Salinivibrio kushneri: one gene and its partner. The protein of the gene in region 1 interacts with the protein of each later gene in a pairwise test. Links are inferred from orthologs where the notes say so. Each region holds a gene or a part of one and is shown on either strand. Other genes may lie near its edges.

Region 1 (6,625 bases):
GCACGGAAGGCTGGCGATTTTATCGCTAAATCTGCAGAAAACAGAGACAACATCGAAACCGCACAAAAAGGCAGTAATGACTTTGTCACTAACGTCGATAAAGCGGCAGAACAAATCATCATCGACATCATCAAAAAGTCCTACCCGGACCACACCATTGTTGGCGAAGAGTCAGGCGTGGCTGAAGGGAAAGATAGCGACTATCAATGGATCATCGACCCACTGGATGGCACCACCAACTTCGTTAACGACTTTCCGCATTTCAGCGTGTCTATCGCGGTGCGCATTAAAGGCCGCACTGAGATCGGCTGCGTTTACGATCCTATCCGTAATGAGCTGTTCACCGCACAACGTGGTGCTGGCGCGCAACTCAACAACAAACGTATTCGTACCGGTAGTGCAAAAGAGCTGGACGGCACCATCCTAGCAACGGGCTTCCCTTTCAAAGCGAAGCAACATGCTGAAGGCTTTATGGCAGTTGTGAGCGCGTTGTTTGTCGATTGTGCTGACTTCCGTCGCACCGGTTCGGCCGCACTCGATCTTTGCTATGTAGCCGCAGGCCGTGTTGATGGCTTTTTTGAACTTGGCCTTAAGCCTTGGGATATCGCTGCAGGCGAATTGATTGCCCGCGAAGCTGGAGCGATTTGTACCGACTTTAACGGCGGTACCGACTACATGCGTAGCGGTAATGTCGTAAGCGGCGCGCCACGTGTGGTAAAAGGCATGCTGGCCAAAGTACGCGAAAACGCGCCTGAGTCGATGAAAAAATAATACTCCCCTCAGGGAATAAAAAAGCGACGCTCGATGAGCGTCGCTTTTTTTGTGTCGTTCAATCACCAATTGCCTCTTTGAGATGCGCACCATGCTAAGTGCTTACCCCCAATAATCAAAACGTCGCCCCACCATCATGCAGGCAGGGCGAGCGTATTAAGGCATAGCGTCGAATTCTTGTCCTTCTTTTTCCACTTCTGGCACCAAGAGGTGCTCACGCGCAATCCCCAACTTCAATGCCAGTGCAGACGCTACGTAGATTGAAGAGTAGGTACCGACGGTGATACCAATCAGCAAGGCCATCGCAAAGCCGTGGATCATCGACCCACCCAAGGTGAACAGCGCAATCACCACAAATAATGTAGTGCCCGAGGTGATAGTCGTTCGGCTTAGCGTCTGAGAGACAGAGGCATTAATGATTTCATCTGACTCACCTTTACGCAGCTTGCGGAAGTTCTCACGAATACGGTCGAATACTACAATGGTATCGTTCAACGAGTACCCCACCACTGTCAGCAACGCAGCGACAATGGTCAAGTCCACTTCGACTTGGAACAAGGAGAAAATACCCAAGGTAATGATCACATCATGCGCCAGTGCCATCACCGCGCCCGCGGCCAAACGCCACTCGAAACGGAACGACACGTAGATCAGGATACAAACCAGTGCGATGATGATCGCCAACCCACCCGCTTCGGTCAGCTCGTCACCCACATTCGGGCCAACAAACTCGATGCGGCGCATTTCTACCTGATCACCCGTGCCTGCTTTGATGGCATTAAGCACTTCATTACCTAGGTTCTCGCCTTCCATGTCATCGCGCGGACGCAGGCGCACCATCACATCCGTGGCACTGCCAAAGTTTTGGACCACGGCATCACCGAAGCCGTCAGCGGCGAGCGACTCACGAATTTGCGGTAAGTCAGCAGGCTGTTCAAAGCCCACTTCAATCAAGGTACCGCCAGTAAAGTCGAGCCCCCAGTTTAACCACTTGGTAGATAGGGTGACGACAGACGCGGCAATCATGGCGATGGACAAAACGAAGGCCAATTTAGACCAACGCATAAAGTTGATCGACATGTCCGGCTTAAATATTTGAAACATGCTTGGACTCCCTTAAATCGACAGTTTCTTGACGCGCTTACCACCGTACACCAGGTTAACCAGTGCACGCGTACCAATGATGGCTGTAAACATCGAGGTCAAAATACCGATCGACAGTGTCACCGCGAAGCCTTTTATCGCGCCCGTTCCCACTGCAAACAAGATGATGGCAGTGATCAAGGTGGTGATATTGGCATCAGCGATGGTACTAAACGCATTAGAATAACCACGGTCGATTGCGTGTTGAGGGTTACGGCCTTCGTGGATTTCTTCGCGGATGCGCTCAAAAATAAGCACGTTGGCGTCGACCGCCATCCCCACCGTCAGGACAATACCGGCAATACCAGGCAGCGTCATGGTTGCCCCAGGGATCAAAGACATAATACCGATGATCAGGACGATATTGGCGAACAAGGCGCAGTTGGCAAAAAGACCAAAGCGACGATAGTAAACCAAGGTGAAGAGCATCACCGCCACCAAGCCCCAGATACAGGCTTGCACACCCATGTTGATATTTTGCTGCCCCATTGATGGACCAATAGTGCGCTCTTCAACAATCGAGATTGGTGCAATCAAGGCACCCGCTCGCAACAGTAGCGCCAAATTGTGTGCTTCAGCAGCAGAGTCGATGCCTGTGATGCGGAAATTGCGTCCCAAAGCAGACTGTATCGTGGCTTGGTTAATCACTTCTTCGTGTTTTTCCAAGATCACTTTGCCGTTTTCGTCACGCTCGCCGCTGTCTTTGTATTCTGCGAATACCGTCGCCATCAGCTCACCAATATTGCGCTTACTGAAGTCAGCCATCTTGTCTCCCCCCTCGCTGTCGAGAGAGATATTGACTTGAGGGCGGCTGTATTCGTCGCGTGACGAGCTGGCGTCAGTAATGTGTGAGCCCGTCAAAATGACCCGCTTTTTCAGCACGGCGGGACGGCCATCACGGGTACGCATCAGCTCACTGCCTGGTGGTACACGGCCAGCCATGGCGGCAGATAAGTCGGCGTCTTGATCCACTTCGCGGAATTCCAAGGTCGCGGTGGCACCGAGAATTTCTTTCGCACGTGCCGTGTCTTGCACGCCAGGGAGTTCAACCACAATACGGCTTGCACCTTGGCGTTGAACCAAAGGCTCGGCCACACCAAGTTCATTCACACGGTTGCGCAGAATGGTAATATTTTGCGCAACCGCGTAATTACGAATTTCTTTTAGCCGCTCTTCTTTGTAAACGGCTGTCAGGCGACCTTCGTCTTCATCGACAGAAAAATTCATGTCGAGGTAGTTGTTCGAGAGCAGATCTAGCGCTTTGTTAGCATCTTCCGCATTACGCAGGTTCACCACCACACGGGTATTATCTTCTACACGCAAGCCACGATAACGGATACGCGCTTCACGTAAGTCGGTGCGGAAGCTGTCTTCTTGCTGGGTGATCAGCTTTTCTAATGCTGCATCCATGTCCACTTCCATCAGGAAGTGCACCCCACCGCGTAGGTCTAGGCCAAGCTTCATCGGAGTGGCACCCAGCGCATCCAGCCACGATGGCGTTGCAGGCGCTAAGTTTAAGGCGACCACATAGTCATCACTGTCGAAACGCGACATCAAGGCATCACGGGCACTGATTTGTGCTTCCGTGTCTTTAAAGCGGGCTAAGACGGTACCGTCTTCGAGCGCAATGGATTGGTAGGAAAGGTCGTTCGATTCGAGGGTCTGTTTGATGGAGTCCAAGGCAGTCATATCTACCGAGGCGCCACGCGCCCCGGAAATTTGTACTGCTGGATCTTCACCGTATAAATTGGGAAGCGCATACACGATGCCAATAACCAAGGTTACTAGCACCATGATGTACTTCCACAAAGGATAACGGTTTAGCACAGCATGCATCCTTTATGGTTGCGAGAATTAGAGAGACTGGATAGTACCTTTAGGCAGTACTGCCGTCACGAAGTCTTTTTTGATGGTCACTTCGTTGTTATCGTTGAGGGCAATCACAATAAAGTCATTGTCTTCAGCGATTTGAGTGATCTTACCCACTAAACCACCCCCAGTTAGCACTTCGTCCCCTTTGCTCATAGATGCCATCAGGTTTTTGTGCTCTTTGACACGCTTAGATTGCGGGCGGTAGATCATAAAGTAAAAAATCACCGCAAAGAGACCAAGCATGATAAAAAGCTGCATTCCGCCACCTTGTGGTCCGGCTTCAGCGGCTGCGTGAGCTTGTGAGATAAACATTCAATCACGTCCTCGTTCTAGTTGTTGAATTCGAAATTAATCGAGCGGCGGCACTTCCTTGCCACGACGCGCGTAGAAATCCGCTACAAAGGCATCTAATCTACCTTCGTCAATCGCGTTACGCAAACCTTCCATCACTCGCTGATAGTAGCGCAAATTGTGGATAGTATTGAGTCGCGCGCCTAGGATCTCATTACAGCGGTCTAAATGGTAGAGGTAAGCACGGCTATAATGGCGGCAAGTGTAACAGTCACACTCAGGATCCAAAGGCGAGGTATCACTTTTATGTTTCGCATTACGGATCTTGATCACACCGCCAGTAATAAACAGGTGGCCGTTGCGGGCATTTCGGGTAGGCATTACACAGTCGAACATATCTACGCCACGGCGCACACCTTCCACCAAATCTTCAGGCTTACCCACGCCCATTAGATAGCGGGGCTTATCTTCTGGAAGCTGCGGGCAAGTGTGCTCCAAGATCCGGTGCATATCCTCTTTTGGCTCCCCGACCGCTAGGCCGCCAACCGCGTAACCATCAAAACCAATCTCGGTAAGGCCTTCTACTGACACATCACGCAAGTCTTCGTAAACACCGCCTTGTACAATACCAAACAAGGCATTTTTGTTACCTAATTTGTCGAAATGATTGCGGCTACGCTTCGCCCAGCGCAATGACATTTCCATCGACTTTTTCGCTTCTTCGTGTGTGGCAGGATACGGCGTACACTCATCAAAAATCATCACGATGTCTGAACCCAGGTCATATTGGATTTCCATCGATTTTTCTGCGTCCATGAAGATGCGATCGCCGTTAACCGGATTGCGAAAGTGCACCCCTTCTTCGGTGATTTTGCGGATATCGCCCAAACTGAACACTTGGAAACCGCCTGAATCGGTCAAAATAGGGCCATGCCACTGCATAAAGTCATGCAAATCCCCGTGCAGTCGCATAATTTCCTGACCTGGGCGTAGCCACAGGTGGAACGTGTTCCCTAACAGGATCTCCGCTCCCGTGCCTTTCACTTCTTCAGGGGTCATCCCTTTGACGGTGCCATAGGTGCCCACCGGCATAAAAGCGGGCGTTTCCACGGTGCCGCGTTCAAAAATTAAGCGGCCACGGCGGGCGCGTCCGTCGGTTTTTTTCAGTTCGTATTCCACGAATCCTCCTCAGTGCCAGAGAAACAGTCTGGCGTGTGTCTTATGCTAACAGATTGACTCTGTCGCAAGCATAGCGCACACAGGCATGAGAGCCTGTGTCCTCATCATGTCGTCAGTTGTGCTGACGGGTAATAAACATGGCATCGCCATAGCTGAAAAAGCGATAGCGCTCTTCAACCGCGGCACGATAAGCCGTCATGGTGTGTTGGTAACCGGCAAAGGCACTTACCAACATAATCAAGGTTGATTCCGGCAGGTGGAAATTGGTCACCAATGCATCCACTAACTGCCATTGATACCCCGGATAGATAAAAATCTGGGTGTCATTAAAAAACGGGGACAGTGGCTCACCTTTTTGCTTGGCCGCCTGTGCCGCACTTTCCAGTGAACGCACCGAGGTGGTCCCCACCGCAATCACCCGCTTGCCTTGCGCACGGGTATGGTTCACCGCATCAACGACCTCTTGTGGCACTTCGGCATACTCGGCATGCATCACATGCTCTTCGATATTATCCACCCGCACTGGCTGGAATGTGCCCGCACCGACATGCAAGGTAACAAAGGCGATGTTGACGCCTTTTTGTTTGAGGGCAGCCATCACCTGATCATCAAAGTGTAGGCCTGCAGTGGGCGCAGCGACTGCCCCTGGCTTCTCACCGTACACCGTTTGATAGCGCTCTTTATCGCTCTCTTCATCAGGGCGATCAATATAGGGCGGCAGTGGCATATGACCAATTTGATTGAGCGTGTCCACCACACCTTGATCGTGATTGAGCTTAATTTCAAATAGTGCATCGTGGCGCGCCACCATCTGAGCCGCGACTTGTCCCTCATCACCGAGAAAAAGCTCAGCACCGGGTTTGGGGGCTTTAGAGGCACGCACATGGGCGAGGAAGCGCTGCTCATCAAGCACACGCTCCACCAGCACCTCTATTTTACCCCCCGAGGCTTTGCGCCCATACACACGCGCCGGGATCACGCGCGTGTTGTTGAACACCATCAGATCACCCGGCTCAACCAGCTCGAGGATGTCTTTAAACTGACGATGTACCACGTCACCGCTGGTGCCATCGAGCGAGAGCAAGCGGCTCGCGCTACGATCCGGTTGCGGATAGCGCGCAATTAACTCATCGGGGAGTTCAAAGTGAAAATCGGATAATTGCATGACCTTTGCCTAGATAAAAAGCAGGCCGCTAGTATAGGTAGCCCACCGTGAAGATCAAGCAAGCTGCATGCTTGATTCAGGCATTGTTTGCACAGGTCCCCTTGGACACAACATTTGCCCCGATGCGCGTAGTTATCTTGATGCATATCACGTCTAACCCAGCACAACTGCACTACAGTAAAAGTAACCCTGTGTTCTAACGAC
Region 2 (5,521 bases), 790 kb from region 1 along the record:
ACCAAGTATTGTTTTTTGGTTTTCCATAACTATCTAATTATTCGTTGAATGATTGTTGGGTCTGCATGGGGCTAGCCGGGTGCAGGGTGTTGGCGTTAACGCCTGTGTAAAACAGCCTCCTGTGTTTTGTAACAAAATATGTAAAACTAGCGTAATGGTTTTTTACCAAAATTAAAAACTATTATTCAAGCCACATTAACGTGGATAATAATAGTTTGTCTATTATGTGTGGGATATATAACCAGACGGTGCCTGTCACCTATAGTGACGTGACAGGCGTTTGCGTCTTTGCGTGGGATCAAAGGAGAGGGGATTATGTGATAGAGGTCACTCTAGCCGTGTTCAGCGATCAGGCGATGGCTTGACGTAACCACAGGGCAATATCTTCGTACATAATTTGATGACTTTGGTCTGCATCAGCCCAGCTCATCACAAAGTGGTAAAGTTTTTCAGGGTGGTAGGCTTGTCCGACCAATTGATTGGCCAGGGTTTCTAGCGGTCCTGGCATTAAACTATCAGTGAATAACTGGCAATCGATGATTTCTCCATGTTTCACATCCAAGTGTAGCTCAACGCCTCCCCACTCAAAACGCTCATCAAAGGTGTGCATGAACTGCGGGCTGTTACCGAAATTCCACGCCCAGCTGCACTGTTTTTCATAAATCGCGTCAAACCCCTCGACATCGGGCTTAGCGTCGGGAGAAATATACTCAATCTCAGTGGTATGACCGTAATGGCGGAAAAAGGCAGACTTAATCGCTTCACAGACGCGTTGGTGATCAATGTCCGGGACAAAGTCAGCAATATTGGCCACGCGGGCTCGGACAGATGAAATCCCCTTGGCTTGTAGCTTTTTAGGATCAGGGTTGAGGTAGTCACCCAGTCGCGACAAGTTGGCATTAATCAAGAGCGTACCATGGTGAAAGCCGCGATCTTTGGCTTCTTTGTAGGCAGAGCCCGATACTTTTCTCGGGCCGTCGGGCGTATCCATAGTGAGATCATTTCGGCCACTGGCTGAGGCACTGATCCCGAGCGTTTTCAGGGCATCGAGTACAATTTGCGTTGATACTGACTTATCATAACCCGGCTTACCTGCCATAAAGGTAAAATTGGTGTTGCCCAAATCATGAAACACTGCGCCCCCGCCGCTTTGCCTTCTCGCTAACACCACAGCATCTTGTTCCATTTTGCGCGTATTACACTCGCGCCATGGGTTCTGGCCGCGTCCAATGACTACCGTATTGTCATTACGCCAGAGGAATAGGACGTTCTGCTGTGCCGACATGGTACGAAATATGGTGTCTTCCACGGCGAGATTGAACCAAGGGTGGGTGGACGTCGAAACAAACACACGTAAAGGACGACTGGTGTCTTGCATACTGGCTCCAAGTATTCGGTAAACAAGTGATTGAGGAAACGCGCACGCTGACCAACTGGGTTGTTGTCACACAAGCTTGTTCGGCAATATAGACGCTAGAATATCAAACAATGCTTAGCGAGTGATTTAATCAGCGCCAATATGCTCGATTTTTACCGGATCGACGCCCTGAATGACCAATCTACCATCAAAATGACGCCACTCGTGACCGGATGACAAGGAAAAATAGCGTAAATGCTGTTTAGCGTTTGGCATTAGTCGTGGCATTAATTAGTATGTAAGGTCAATTTATTACCTGTTCTCTCAGTCAATTGGCATTGAGGCGTATTATTGAGACGACTCTGTCAGTTTGCTCAGACAATGGGTGAAATCATGATGTCAGCAGGTATTGTCACGCACCTACCTGATTTGGACTGCCCAACGGGTCGACGAGGAAACAATGCAACAATTAGAAGAAATTCTTGCGAATGCAACCAGTGCGGTGACCAGTGCCGCTTCTGTGGCTGCATTGGATGAAGTCCGGGTTAAATTCCTAGGAAAGAAAGGCGAGCTAACGGCACAATTACAGGCGTTGGGCAAACTGCCACCGGAAGAGCGCCGTGAAGCGGGTCAAAAGATTAACCAAGCCAAGCAAACAGTACAGCAAGCGATTGCCGAGCGTAAACAAGCGCTAGAACGTGCTGAGCTTGAAGCGAAGTTAGCGGCCGAAACCATTGATGTTAGCCTGCCAGGGCGTCGTATCGAAAATGGTGGCTTGCATCCAGTGACACGCACTATTGAGCGTATTGAGCAATTTTTCGGTGAGCTGGGTTTCTCGGTTGCGTCCGGGCCAGAGGTTGAAGATGGTTTTCATAACTTTGATGCATTGAATATCGCCCCTGATCATCCTGCACGTACCGATCACGATACTTTCTTCTTTAACCCTGATTTGATGTTGCGTACGCACACCTCTGGCGTACAAATTCGTACCATGGAAGCGGGTAAACCCCCATTCCGTATTATTGCGCCCGGTCGCGTCTATCGTAATGATTATGACCAAACGCATACCCCGATGTTCCACCAAGTGGAAGGATTATTGGTCGATAAAGACATCACCTTTGCTGATCTCAAAGGGATCCTCAACGACTTCTTACGTAACTTTTTCGAGGAAGACCTGGAAGTGCGTTTCCGTCCCTCTTACTTCCCGTTCACTGAACCTTCTGCCGAAGTTGATGTTCGCCGCAAAGGTGGAAAATGGCTGGAGATCTTAGGCTGCGGCATGGTTCACCCGAATGTACTACGTGCGGTGAATATCGATCCAGAAGAATATCAAGGCTTTGCCTTTGGTATTGGCGTAGAGCGCCTGACCATGTTGCGTTATGGCGTGAATGATCTTCGTGCGTTCTTTGAGAACGATCTGCGCTTTTTGAAACAATTTAAGTAATCAGTGGGGCAAGATAATAATGAAATTCAGTGAATCTTGGTTGAGAGAGTGGGTAAACCCAGCAAACGACACCGACGCGCTTGCCCATCAGATCACCATGGCCGGCCTTGAAGTCGATGAAATTGCACCCGTTGCTGGCGACTTTAGCGGTGTAGTTGTGGGTGAAGTGGTTGAGTGTGGCCAACACCCAGATGCAGACAAACTGCGTGTTACCAAAATCAATGTTGGCGACGATGAATTGCTTGATATCGTTTGTGGTGCACCTAACTGTCGTCAAGGCCTGAAAGTCGCGGTCGCAATGGTTGGCGCGGTATTGCCAGGTGACTTCAAAATCAAAAAAGCGAAGCTACGTGGTCAACCGTCCTTCGGTATGCTGTGCTCATTTACAGAGCTAGGGATTGATATTGAATCTGATGGCATTATCGAACTGCCTGCCGACGCGCCAATTGGAACCGACATTCGTGAGTACCTCGCACTAAACGACGTAACCATCGATGTTGACTTAACCCCGAACCGTGCTGATTGCTTGAGCCTACGTGGCTTGGCACGTGAAGTCGGCGTATTGAACCGCACTGATGTCACTGAACCGACTATCACACCGGTTACTGCCAGTATTGACGACAAGGTATCCGTGCATATCGATGCACCACAAGCATGCCCACGTTATTTAGGTCGTGTGGTAAAGAATGTCGATCTTAATGCGCAGACCCCACTGTGGATGCAAGAAAAATTGCGCCGCAGTGGCATTCGCGCTATCGACCCTGTCGTGGATGTCACCAACTATGTGATGCTCGAGCAAGGGCAGCCGATGCATGCCTTTGATCTTAGCAAGCTTGAGGGTGGCATTGTGGTACGTATGGCAGAAGAGGGCGAAACGCTCACATTACTCGATGGCAATGAAGCAACCCTTAATGCCCAGACATTGGTTATCGCGGATGAGAAGAAAGCCTTGGCGATGGCCGGGATCTTTGGCGGGCAAGACTCTGGTGTCACCACAGACACCCAAGATATTTTACTCGAATCGGCGTTTTTTGCTCCTGACGTGATCCGCGGCCGTGCGCGTAGCTATGGGTTGCACACAGATTCCTCTCACCGTTTTGAACGTGGCGTCGACCCTGCGTTACAAGCGGCGGCGATGGAACGAGCGACTGAACTGCTATTGGCAATTTGTGGCGGTGAAGCGGGAGAGATTGTTACCGCTGAGACGGCAGAAACACTACCCACTCGTGACACCGTCACTCTCCGTCGAGAGAAGTTAGATGGCCTATTGGGTCATTCTATCGATAACAGTGATGTTCAAGCCATTTTGTCCCGCCTTGGCTGTGCGGTAACGGAAACCGAGAAAGGGTGGCAAGCAACGGCACCTAGCTGGCGTTTTGATATTGCCATTGAGCAGGATTTGATTGAGGAAGTCGGGCGTATTTACGGCTACGACAACATTCCAACTCGCGCGCCTAAAGCCGCACTGACAATGCGCGAATATAAAGAAGCAGCGATGCCACTGAAACGTGTCCGCGATTTGTTGGTTGACCGAGGCTTCCACGAGGCGATTACCTACAGTTTTGTCGAGCCAAAACAGCAAACGCTGGTTGTTCCCGATGTTGAGCCGCTGATCCTGCCAAGTCCAATTTCTGCGGACATGTCAGCCATGCGCCTGAGCTTGCTTCCTGGCCTTTTAAACACGGTGGCCTACAACCAAAAACGTCAGCAGCCTCGTGTGCGCTTGTTTGAATTTGGCTTACGCTTTACCCCAGAAGGTGAAACCGGTGGCACCGTTCGCCAATCGAGCATTCGCCAAGAGAGCATGCTTGCGGGGGTGATTGCAGGTCCTGGTAGTGAAGAGCATTGGGATCTGGCGAGCGCTACCGTTGACTTTTTTGACTTGAAAGGCGATCTAGAAGCGGTACTGGAACTCACAGGTAAGTTGAAAGACTTCCGTTTCGTGTCAGCCTCTCATCCTGCCATGCACCCAGGTCAAACCGCTGCTATTGAGTTTGACGGCAAAGTTGTGGGTCACATTGGTACCCTGCACCCTGAGCTTGAGCGTGAGTTTGGCTTAAATGGTCGAACTGTGGTGTTTGAGCTGGAGTGGCAAGCCATTGACGAACGCTTTATTCCCGAAGCAGCAGGGCTCTCAAAATTCCCTGCCAACCGTCGTGACATTGCGGTGATTGCCGACCAAGCGCTTGCGTCTGGTGACGTAGTGGCTGCTTGTTTGCAAAGCGGCAACCCATTGCTCAAGGACGCACAGCTTTTCGACCTTTACACCGGCAAAGGTGTGGAAGAGGGCAAGAAGAGTCTAGCGATCGCACTGACCTTGCAATCTGATGCGCGCACGCTTGAGGAAGCCGATATCAGTGATGCAGTGTCTGGTGTTGTCAGCCATTTATCAGAGAAATTAGGCGTTACCTTGCGTGACTAACCTAACGTCATCCCAAAAAGCAGCGGAAACGCTGCTTTTTTTATGCCTAAATGGTCTAACATCTATCCATTTGAAAAACTAAATAAATTCACTATATTTGATGAGTAAGTGTTCAGATATTGATAAAAAAGCCTAATATTAAGCAGCTTAGCAGTCTATTGGCTATGCTGGTAAAGAAAACCCTTGTAACATCTTGGTTTGAAAGGTCAATTTTTTGGACATTGTTCGTGCTTTTTTAATGTAAAAAAGTTGGCGCAAATCAGCCAGTTGGCATACACTTGTTCTGAGCTGGCCTTTA

The links. Proteins that work in one complex are often made in the same cells at the same time.
Region 2: the proteins of secD (region 1) and pheT interact in binary tests that used the Escherichia coli proteins (3 or more experiments, as listed by UniProt). The link is inferred for Salinivibrio kushneri from one-to-one orthologs.

What each region holds. Positions count from the first base shown.
Region 1 is NZ_CP114588.1:2,115,119-2,121,743, forward strand. Bases 1,315-4,231 are described here. They hold secD (protein translocase subunit SecD), read right to left. Parts: upstream 3,742-4,231; coding sequence 1,888-3,741; downstream 1,315-1,887. Other genes in these bases: secF (protein translocase subunit SecF), read right to left, coding at 1,315-1,875; yajC (preprotein translocase subunit YajC), read right to left, coding at 3,769-4,098; tgt (tRNA guanosine(34) transglycosylase Tgt), read right to left, coding at 4,135-4,231. Also shown: suhB (inositol-1-monophosphatase), read left to right, coding at 1-771; more of secF, read right to left, coding at 928-1,314; more of tgt, read right to left, coding at 4,232-5,256; tRNA preQ1(34) S-adenosylmethionine ribosyltransferase-isomerase QueA, read right to left, coding at 5,369-6,421. UniProt on the Escherichia coli protein: Part of the Sec protein translocase complex. Interacts with the SecYEG preprotein conducting channel. SecDF uses the proton motive force (PMF) to complete protein translocation after the ATP-dependent function of SecA.
Region 2 is NZ_CP114588.1:1,323,590-1,329,110, forward strand. Bases 2,454-5,521 are described here. They hold pheT (phenylalanine--tRNA ligase subunit beta), read left to right. Parts: upstream 2,454-2,820; coding sequence 2,821-5,223; downstream 5,224-5,521. Other genes in these bases: pheS (phenylalanine--tRNA ligase subunit alpha), read left to right, coding at 2,454-2,801. Outside these bases: N8M53_RS06315 (peptide MFS transporter), read right to left, coding at 1-27; N8M53_RS06320 (lipoate--protein ligase), read right to left, coding at 350-1,378; N8M53_RS06325 (hypothetical protein), read right to left, coding at 1,505-1,633; more of pheS, read left to right, coding at 1,818-2,453.